3 regions of the Alteromonas sp. genome follow, and region 3 is predicted to be linked to each of the others. Evidence: predicted binding sites of a transcription regulator. Region 3 holds the regulator's gene; each other region holds the start of a gene.

Region 1 (3,282 bases), on a different contig from region 3:
TTTTGGCCTGGGCAATCAAGGCGGAAACATCGTCTGGCGCTGTTTTTTCCGCTGTAAGTGCAGTGTACTGCTTACTGATAGCAATATCACTTTGCTGAATGGTATCGAGGGTTTGCTCTTTATCCTTGAGCAGATTCATCAATGCCTCAGCATCCCGGGAGCTGATCAGGTGCAATTCCTGTTCAAGCAAAGTTGCCAGATGCGTTAAGTTTGCGATCTGTTGCTCCAGTGCCTGTACCAGTGACTGCGACATAAATTACTCTCTACGATTTAATGCCAAAAACCTGCGCTTCTAACCGTGCGATTTTCTGCGCCAGGGAATCCGGGTCGATTTTATACTCACCACTTTGAATGGCTTTCTTCAGTTTGTCGACCTTTTCCTGATTGACCGGCGCCTCAGTGCCTTTCTTCTGCACCTGACTTAACTGCTGAGCAGACTGAGTCAGTGAGACAGAATCCTGGCGCGGAGCCGTCGTCTGTGTATTTTTCGCCGCAGCTTCCTGTTGCTGCGCCGTTTGTGTCTGTGCCTGCTGATTATTCAGCTTTGCATTGTCAATGGGCGCCTTAGGGGTTCCATTGTTAACATTGTTGATTGCCATAAATTTTTTCCACTACCAATAACACCTCATACACGTTATCGGCCTGAACTGGCGCATCTTTAACCTTTTTTCAGTATTTTTTACTGTTTCAGGCTACAAATTCACAACCACTGTTTGCGTGCTGGCAACTTCAGCGATAAGCGTCTTTTTCGACGATGCGTTAACTACCTGAATACTATCGCCTATTACCCCGTCCTGTCTAGCGATGCCGGCCGTTTTCACCTGCATTCCCGCGGCCTGAGCACGGATAGTGATGCGATCACCTTTACACACAAAGCATAGCATATTTGCCTGTACAGGCTGACCGTCACGGACCCGTCTTTTCATCCTCGCACCGATAAGTTCTTTTTGCGACATGTAACTGGTGTGCCGCAGCTGGTTAATGTCTACTTCAGCCAGCTTCAGGTTTGCTGATGTCAGCACTGTGCCCGGGCTGATAAGTCCGGAGGTCACCACCACCGTGCGGGTCCGCGCAACCCGTGCGTTGGTAAACAGGTACCAGTCGTTGTTGCCGCAACTCACTCTCACTGAAATATAGGACTGGGTGAGGGCGCTGCTGTCTGCGTGATACTGAAAAGGAGTATGGCAGACGGGGATCTGAATGCGATCATCAACAGGTACAATACTTACCTGAATATTATCGTCGCCGTGAGCGTCACCAATTTCGCTTAACAGATAAGCCTGAGCTTCCTGCTGAATTTTTTCCCGCATCTGCGCTGAAGATTGGGCAAATGCCGGAATACTGGCTATGTTTAGCATCATCAGCAACATAACCATCAGCGGCCTGCTTAAAGATTTCTGCAATAATTTCGATAACTTTTTCTGCATGATGACTTTTTTCGTGTTCAGTTCATTGTATTTTGACTATGATTAAAAGCAGAACCCTTAGATTCGTAACGGTTAAAGTGTCACTTTTTTGGCGATTCTGTTTTTAAACATTAAGTGATATGGTGAAACGCAATGTTCGTGCCCAATTTAAATTAGAGGTGATGTATGTCAGGCATTCTTGATTCCGTTAACCAGCGCACGCAGTTAGTGGGGCAGAATAGGCTGGAGCTACTGTTGTTCAGACTTAACGGCCGTCAGCGCTTTGGTATTAACGTGTTCAAAGTGCGGGAGGTACTGCAGTGCCCGCCATTGACAGCAATGCCTAAATTGAATTCACTGGTACGGGGAATCGCGCATATCCGCGGGCAAACCATTTCTGTTATCGACCTTAGCATGGCAACAGGCGGCAGACGGATTGAAAACCTCGAAACAGCATTTATCGTTATTGCCGAGTACAACCGCTCAGTACAGGGCTTTCTGGTTGGCGCGGTTGAACGCATTATCAATACGAACTGGGATGCCATTATGCCCCCGCCGCAGGGTACGGGCCGCGCCAGTTATCTCACTGCCGTTACGGAAGTGGATAAAGAGCTTGTGGAAATTCTGGACGTAGAAAAAATTCTTAACGAAATTTCTCCGCTCAAAGCCGAGGTTAGTGAAGATGTTATCGCCGGGCTGGATACCACTGCTCAGGAAGATAAGATTATATTCATTGCCGATGACTCTTCTGTTGCCCGCAGTCAGGTGAAAAAAGCGCTGACGGCACTGGGACTGAAAATGGAGCTGGCTAAGAATGGCCTGGAAGCATTGAACCGTCTCAAAGAGATTGCTGCTGAAACCGGCGACGTTACAGATAAAGTGGGCGTACTGGTTTCCGATATAGAAATGCCGGAAATGGACGGATACACTCTGACGGCTGAAATTAAAAATACCCCTGAATTGCAGAAATTAAAAGTGGTTCTGCACACGTCGTTAAGCGGGGTATTCAATCAGGCGATGGTGCAAAAAGTCGGTGCCGATGATTTCATTGCAAAATTCCATCCTGATGAACTTGCTACTGCTGTAGGTAAATGGTTGTCTAACTGATTGACGGGGCCAGGGAAGCTTGAAAAATAAAGAAGTGTCTGCCGACAGTTACCGTCAGTTCGGAACTTTTCTGCAGCAACAGTGTGGCATTTCGTTAGGCGACAACAAGCAATATCTTGTCCGTAGCCGCTTGTCGTCTTTGATGTACGAATACGACTACGACAGCCTGGACGGATTGATTGCAGCAGTGGTACGCGGTGGGAACCGTAATCTGTTGCAATCCGTTCTGGATGCCATGACCACCAATGAAACCCTCTGGTTTCGTGATAATTATCCCTACGAATTACTTATCAATAATATCTTGCCGCAGTACGCCAGTGAAAATCGCCGGTTGCGGATCTGGAGTGCTGCCTGTTCCTCAGGACAGGAACCGTACTCCATCGCTATGTCAGTACTGGAATTTCAGCGGCAAAAACCCGGCGCTTTAAGAGCAGGTGTGGAAATTACCGGCACAGATTTGTCGTCGGCCATGCTGGAGAAGTGCAACAAAGGTGTGTATGACGAACTTTCTCTGGCCCGGGGGTTATCGGCAGAACGCCGACAACGCTATTTCTCTCCCAACAGTGAGGGTATGGTCCAGGTTAATGAGGAAGTACGCAGAATGGTTACTTTCAAAAGCCTGAATCTGCTGCACAGTTATACAGCCCTGGGTCGCTTCGACATCGTATTTTGCCGTAATGTACTGATTTATTTTCCGGCAGAGGTGAAACAAAAGATACTGCAACAAATTGCCGCCCAGATGCAGCCCGGGGGGATTTTGTTCCTCGGC
Region 2 (3,282 bases), on a different contig from region 3:
TCCAGTGCAGCACTTAATGCTTCCCTGAACAGTGGATGATCATCTGCAACTAATATACGAGTCATATAATGCGGTGCCCGAACAATGTAATTTTTCCTGTTACTATAGGGTAATACTTTAGGCTAACGATATAAAGTCAAATTAACTTAAGGCGCTTTATAATCAAGAAATTTTTCCTTTTAAATGAAAAAAACGTGGCAATCCTTTAAAATCTGCCCCGTTTTTTAGCTAATCAGTAAGGTCTTTCAGTGCAAAAGCCGGATAATATTTTTGCCAGCCATATGACAACCGTCAGTGATTTCCGATTTGATGAACACGTAGCTGACGTATTTCCCGATATGATTCAACGTTCAGTCCCGGGTTATCAGACGATTCTGCATACCATCGGAGAACTGGCCAAAGCCAGAGTCACTGAAGGCAGCAATGTGTATGATCTCGGCTGTTCTCTGGGTGCTGCCAGTCTTTCTGTTGCACGCAACACAGATCATTTATCCTGTAAGATCACCGGTATTGATAATTCCCCGGCAATGATTGAGCGCTGTGAACGGGTAATTTCCAGTTTTCATTTACCCAACCCTGTCACACTCCATTGTGAATCTGCTCTGGACACCAAAATAGAAAATGCATCCATGGTGATCATGAACTTCACCTTGCAGTTTATTCCCCCGGAGCAAAGAGAAACGCTGCTGAGCAAAATTTTCAACGGTCTGAATCCGGGTGGGATCCTTGTTTTATCAGAGAAAATTCAGCATCCCAGTGAACAGGGAAATCATCTTCTTATCGACCTGCATCATCAGTTTAAGCGCAATAATGGTTACAGTGAGCTGGAAGTCAGCCAGAAACGGGCAGCGCTTGAAAATGTGATGCTCACCGACACCTATCAGACTCATGAAAGCCGCTTGAAAAAGGTAGGGTTTGAAGATGTGGTGATGTGGTTCAAATGCTATAACTTTACCTCAATGGTGGCCATTAAGGCTGGTGGAGACAATGCCTGATGCGACGTATTTCTGATCCCTGGTTCACTGAATGTTACCGTCAGTTGCTGGACACGCCTCTGGCACACTGGCTTGAAACGCTGCCGGCACAAATCAGCGAATGGCAACGGGAACACCTTCACGGAGAATTCAGTAAATGGTGTAAATTGCTGGAAAAACTTCCTGAGACCACTGTCAGTTCAAAAGAACTGAAACACAGTGTTACTGCGGGTAGCGCCGCTGACATCAGCGAATATCAGCAGAAACAGATAGAAGGTTTGCTGAAACAGTTTATGCCCTGGCGAAAAGGCCCCTATAGCATTCACGGCATTCATATTGATACAGAATGGCGGTCAGACTGGAAATGGGATCGGGTAATGCCTCATATCAGCCCGCTTGCCAACCGTCATGTTCTGGATGTGGGTTGTGGCAGTGGCTATCACATGTGGCGTATGCTGGGAGAAGATGCTGCCGGCGTATATGGCATCGATCCAACTCAGCTGTTTTTAATTCAGTTTCAGGCTATCAGGCATTTTATTCCTGCCGCTAATATCCATTTCTTACCGCTGGGTATTGAGCAGATGCCGGCATTAAAAGCATTTGATACCGTGTTCTCAATGGGTGTGCTATACCATAGAAAAGATCCGGTACAGTTTCTCACCCAACTGAAAGATCAGTTACGTAAAGGTGGTGAGCTGGTGCTTGAAACACTGGTAGTGGAAGGCGATGAGCAAACCGTACTGATGGCAGGCGAACGTTATGCACAGATGCGTAACGTCTGGTTTCTGCCAAGTGTAAAGGCACTCACTGTGTGGCTGAGCAGGCTGGGTTTTGAAAATATTAAGGTCGCTGATATCAATACCACGTCTCTGGATGAGCAGCGCACCACAGAATGGATGACGTCTCAGTCTTTGAAAGATTTTCTGGATCCTGATGACATCAGCAAAACCATTGAAGGTTATCCTGCACCACAACGTGCAGTACTGATAGCCACGAAAAAGTAACTTTATGTCCTGTTCGTTTGCAGACTGTTGCCAATTCTTGGCACCGGTCTGCGAGCATTCCTGACCCGGATTGGCATAATTGTTGTAGTTACTACTTTATAAACTGTGCTGAAACAGCACGTCACACAGGTAGTAACATGGATATTACGGGCTTTCTGAACGAGCACCAGTTACCGGACACTTACCAGGCCATTGCACAAGAATGGTTCATACCGTTAGCAGACGAAATCCTTTCGCACAGAAATGGTGCAGAAGGGCCATTTTTCGTCGGTGTTAATGGCTGCCAGGGATCAGGGAAATCCACATTGTGCGACTTTCTTATCCACTACTTCACCCACCAGCACGGGCTGTCAGCAGTCACGATCTCCCTTGACGATTTCTATCTCTCCCGTGCAAGACGACAAGAACTTGCTGCCAACGTACATCCCCTGCTTTGCACCAGAGGCGTACCCGGTACGCACAATACGGTTCTGGCTGATAGCACTTTTACAGCGTTAAAATCTGCAGGCAGCGTTGCTCTGCCCCGCTTTAACAAAGCCACCGATGATCCTTTTGAAGGATCTGCGTGGCCGGTAATCACCTCTCCACCTGATATTGTGTTAATTGAAGGCTGGTGTTGGGGCGTGTCAGCGCAATCTGAGGACGCACTTAAAGAGCCGGTTAATGATCTTGAGCGTACTGAAGACCCGGATGGCACATGGCGGCGGTATGTGAATGATAAAATTGCTGCAGAATATGAATCTTTATACGACGAAATGCAGTATTGGGTAATGTTAAAAGGTCCGTCTTTTGAGCATGTTTACAAATGGCGGTGTGAACAGGAACACAAACTGGCCGCAAAAACCGGAAAAACCGGAAGCGGTATTATGAGCGATGAACAAATTCTTCGTTTCATACAACATTATCAGAGACTCACAGAACATGCGTTTAATTCCCTGCCTGCAAAGTGTAATCAGGTATTTGAGTTAGATGAAAACAGAGTCATTAAAAACGTCATCAGGAAGTAGTCATGGACACAGCGAATACACTCATTTTCACTGACATGGACGGTACGTTACTTGACCACCATACATACAGTTTTGACGCAGCAAAGCCTACGCTGACCTCACTGGCAGAGCGAAATATTCCCGTCATTCCTACCACCAGCAAAACCTTTGTTGAATTGCTTGAATTGCGGGAAACCATTGGCCTGACCGGCCCGTTTATCGTAGAAAACGGCGCTGCAGCATACATTCCTCATGGTTTTTTCGCGAAAAAGCCAGCCGGTACCGTGTGGCAGGATGGTTTCTGGTGCAAATCTTTCA
Region 3 (3,282 bases):
GACTGAGGCAGGTAGTCGAGAATTTCAACCAGCTCAGAAGGCTCTTTAGGCAAGTTCCTGACATCAATACTCACAGCTACCTGCTCGTATTCATCGGCGACAGTGTGTGTCAGGGCTGGTAGCAGATTAACCGGAATATTATCGACGCAGTAATACCCCAGATCCTCAAGGGCACGAAGTGCTACTGATTTTCCTGAACCTGAACGTCCGCTGATGATAATTAACTTCACGCCGTTTCTCCTGAAGTCACGTGTTGTCGGTGCGTATTACACTAAGTTACTGTAATGCGCGAATAATATCATCACTTGTCTGAGCTTTGCGGATAGTTTTTATGGTTTCTTTATCGCTGAGTTTCCCGGCAACCATGGCCAGAGTTTGTAAATGTCCTTCGGTTTGTTCCTGAGGGACAAGCAGAGTAAAGAAAATATCCACAGGTTTATTGTCGATTGCATCAAAATCGATGGCGGGCGTGCTGGTAACCACAATGGCGATGACTTTTTCCAGTCCGGCCAGACGACCATGGGGGAGGGCAATGCCGTTACCTATACCTGTGCTGCCCATTCGCTCACGGGCCAGCAGGCTACTTAACACGGTGGCTTCATCTACATCGGGGTTATTTTTAGCTGCAATCCCGCTGATGATTTCGAGAATGCGTTTTTTGCTATTGCACTGGACCGCACACTCGGTGCGGTCCAGGCTGACTATGGCTTGTATATCCATGAATTCAATTAGTGCTTTTTAAGCTTTTCCTTGTGTTTCAGGACCTGCCTGTCGAGTTTATCGACCATGCTGTCAATGGCAGCATACATGTCCTGATTTTCGGAAGAGGCGAAGACTTCCGCGCCGCTAAGATGAACCGTTGCTTCTGCTTTTTGGCTAAGCTTTTCAACATTTAAAATAACGTGCACATTTGATATGTGGTCAAAATGACGTTCCAGTTTGCTGAACTTAGTATCGACATAATTACGCAAAGAATCAGTGATCTCAATGTGATGACCAGAAAGGTTGATTTGCATATTTCGTCTTCCTTATTTTGAGCAGCCTTAAGTTAGATAAGGCTTTTGCGTTGGTTAGACGGCGGGATCGACAAGGATTCCCGGTACTTTGCTATTGTTCGCCGGGCAACCATAATGCCTTGATCGGCCAACAACGAAGCAATCTTGCTGTCACTCAGTGGCTTGCCTGGATTTTCAGCGGCAACCAGCTTCTTAATCAGGGCGCGAATCGCTGTCGATGAACACTCTCCACCTGATTCAGTGGCAACGTGGCTGGAGAAGAAATACTTCAACTCGAAAATACCACGGGGCGTGTGCATGTACTTCTGCGTTGTTACCCTGGAAATAGTAGATTCGTGCATATCTACCATTTCTGCGACATCATTCAGCACCATTGGTTTCATCATTTCAGGGCCATGCTCAAAAAAGCCCATCTGTTGCTGAACAATACAATTTGCTACTTTCAGCAGCGTATCGTTCCGGCTCTCAAGGCTCTTAATGAACCATTTAGCTTCTTGCATGTGAGAGCGGATAAATTGTGAATCGCTGCTGTTTCTTGCTTTACGGCTCATTGCAGCGTACTGCTGATTAACACTGAGCTTAGGCAGGCTGTCGGGGTTTAATTCTACAACCCAACGGCCATTTTTCTTCGCAACCGATACATCCGGAATGACATATTCGGGTTCTTTCGTAATTAATGCACTGCCCGGACGGGGATTAAGCGTTTGCAGCAAACGCATCGCTTCCCGCAACTGATCTTCTTTCAGGCGGGTTTTACGCATTAACGTACGGTAGTCTTTACTGCCCAACAGATCGGAATGCTCTCTGAGCAGCAGTTTAGCTTCTTCCAGCCACGGTGTTTCCGGTGCAAATTGTGCCAGCTGAACTAACAAGCACTCCTGCGGTGTGCGGGACCCGGAACCGAGAGGATCAAAAAGCTGAATACGTTTAAGTACACACTCAACCTCATCTTCTTCAACGGGCTCTTCCATATCTTCACTGTTAACGCTTTGCAGAATGTCGTCAACGGTAACCGTGAGATAGCCGGACTCATCAATAGAATCGATGATCGCCAGTGCAATGGCGCGGTCTGTATCAGAAAAAGGTGTCAGACGCATTTGCCACAGCAGATGGTCCTGAATATTTTCGGTGGTTTCACCCTGAAAGATTTGTTCATCGTCGCCACCGGAAGGGCCGGGCGCGGGTGCAGAAGACGCAGAAATGTACTCATCCCAGGTACTGTCGATGGGCAGCTCGTCCGGTAAATCATTCTTTTCCAGTGCTTCCCCGGTATCCATGCTGTCAGAAGATGAGGCTGATGCAGACTCTTGCATGCTGTCATCATTATCGATGTTATTTTTCTCAATTACATCGTTGTCGGAGCTGTCGTCGACTTCCAGCAAAGGATTAGAGTCGAGGGCTTCCTGAATTTCTTGTTGTAAGTCCAGCGTAGACAACTGCAATAGCTTGATCGCCTGCTGAAGCTGAGGCGTCATTGTCAGTTGTTGGCTAAATTTTAACTGTAAAGATGGTTTCATCTACGTCTTATATAAACTCTAAAAAGGACATCCGGTTGTAGCGGTGTGAGTGCCGGTGGCGAAATCTCCGCTAAATGCTCATCCCGATATCTTAACTATAGCCTGAATTGCTCACCAAGGTATACATCACGAACTTTTTGATTACTTAATACCTGTTCTGCGGTGCCCTGAGCAATCAGTTCTCCATGACTGACGATATAGGCCTCTTCACACACATCAAGGGTTTCCCTGACATTGTGGTCGGTGATGAGGATACCGATACCTCTGTCCCGTAAGTGCTGAATGATCTTCTTTATATCATTAACCGAAATCGGGTCAACTCCGGCGAAGGGTTCATCGAGCAAAATAAATTGCGGATTGGCTGCCAGTGCGCGGGCAATTTCAACCCGGCGGCGTTCGCCACCCGACAAACTCATACCTGTGCTATTACGTATATGGTTAATATTAAATTCATCAAGTAGTGCATCCGCTTCCTGCTCACGTTGATGACTTTTTAAGTCTTTACGCGTCTGCAATATCGCCATGATGTTTTCATGTACGGTCAGCTTGCGGAAAATGGATGCCTCCTGGGGCAAATAACCAATTCCCCGGCGGGCACGTTCGTGCATTGGCTGGTGAGTCAGCTCCTGCTCATCTATGAGGATTTTGCCTTTATCCAGCGGCACAAGACCGACAATCATGTAAAACGTTGTGGTTTTACCTGCACCGTTAGGACCCAGCAGACCTACTATCTGTCCGGTAGAAACCGA

What was found. The regulator sigma-54, encoded in region 3, starts transcription at its own class of promoters, with help from an activator protein. The targets are predictions, from matches to a motif close to GTTGGCACGNNNNTNGNNT.
Region 1: a site for sigma-54 is predicted at 1,555-1,573, ahead of flgA (flagellar basal body P-ring formation chaperone FlgA). Genes of this name have one in related genera too.
Region 2: a site for sigma-54 is predicted at 2,048-2,066, ahead of AC4PME_RS16980 (kinase). Genes of this name have one in related genera too.

The regions. Positions count from the first base shown of each region.
Region 1 is NZ_CFHOXV010000002.1:121,996-125,277, forward strand. It holds gene flgN (flagellar export chaperone FlgN) at 1-253, opposite strand, end outside; gene flgM (flagellar biosynthesis anti-sigma factor FlgM) at 264-599, opposite strand; gene flgA (flagellar basal body P-ring formation chaperone FlgA) at 693-1,427, opposite strand; gene AC4PME_RS02125 (chemotaxis protein CheV) at 1,593-2,513, shown strand; gene AC4PME_RS02130 (CheR family methyltransferase) at 2,533-3,282, shown strand, end outside.
Region 2 is NZ_CFHOXV010000039.1:36,084-39,365, reverse strand. It holds gene AC4PME_RS16995 (response regulator transcription factor) at 1-65, opposite strand, end outside; gene cmoA (carboxy-S-adenosyl-L-methionine synthase CmoA) at 249-995, shown strand; gene cmoB (tRNA 5-methoxyuridine(34)/uridine 5-oxyacetic acid(34) synthase CmoB) at 1,004-1,978, shown strand; gene AC4PME_RS16980 (kinase) at 2,116-2,985, shown strand; gene AC4PME_RS16975 (HAD-IIB family hydrolase) at 2,988-3,282, shown strand, end outside.
Region 3 is NZ_CFHOXV010000007.1:32,129-35,410, reverse strand. It holds gene rapZ (RNase adapter RapZ) at 1-230, opposite strand, end outside; gene ptsN (PTS IIA-like nitrogen regulatory protein PtsN) at 277-720, opposite strand; gene hpf (ribosome hibernation promoting factor) at 729-1,016, opposite strand; gene AC4PME_RS06620 (RNA polymerase factor sigma-54) at 1,049-2,533, opposite strand; gene lptB (LPS export ABC transporter ATP-binding protein) at 2,629-3,282, opposite strand, start outside.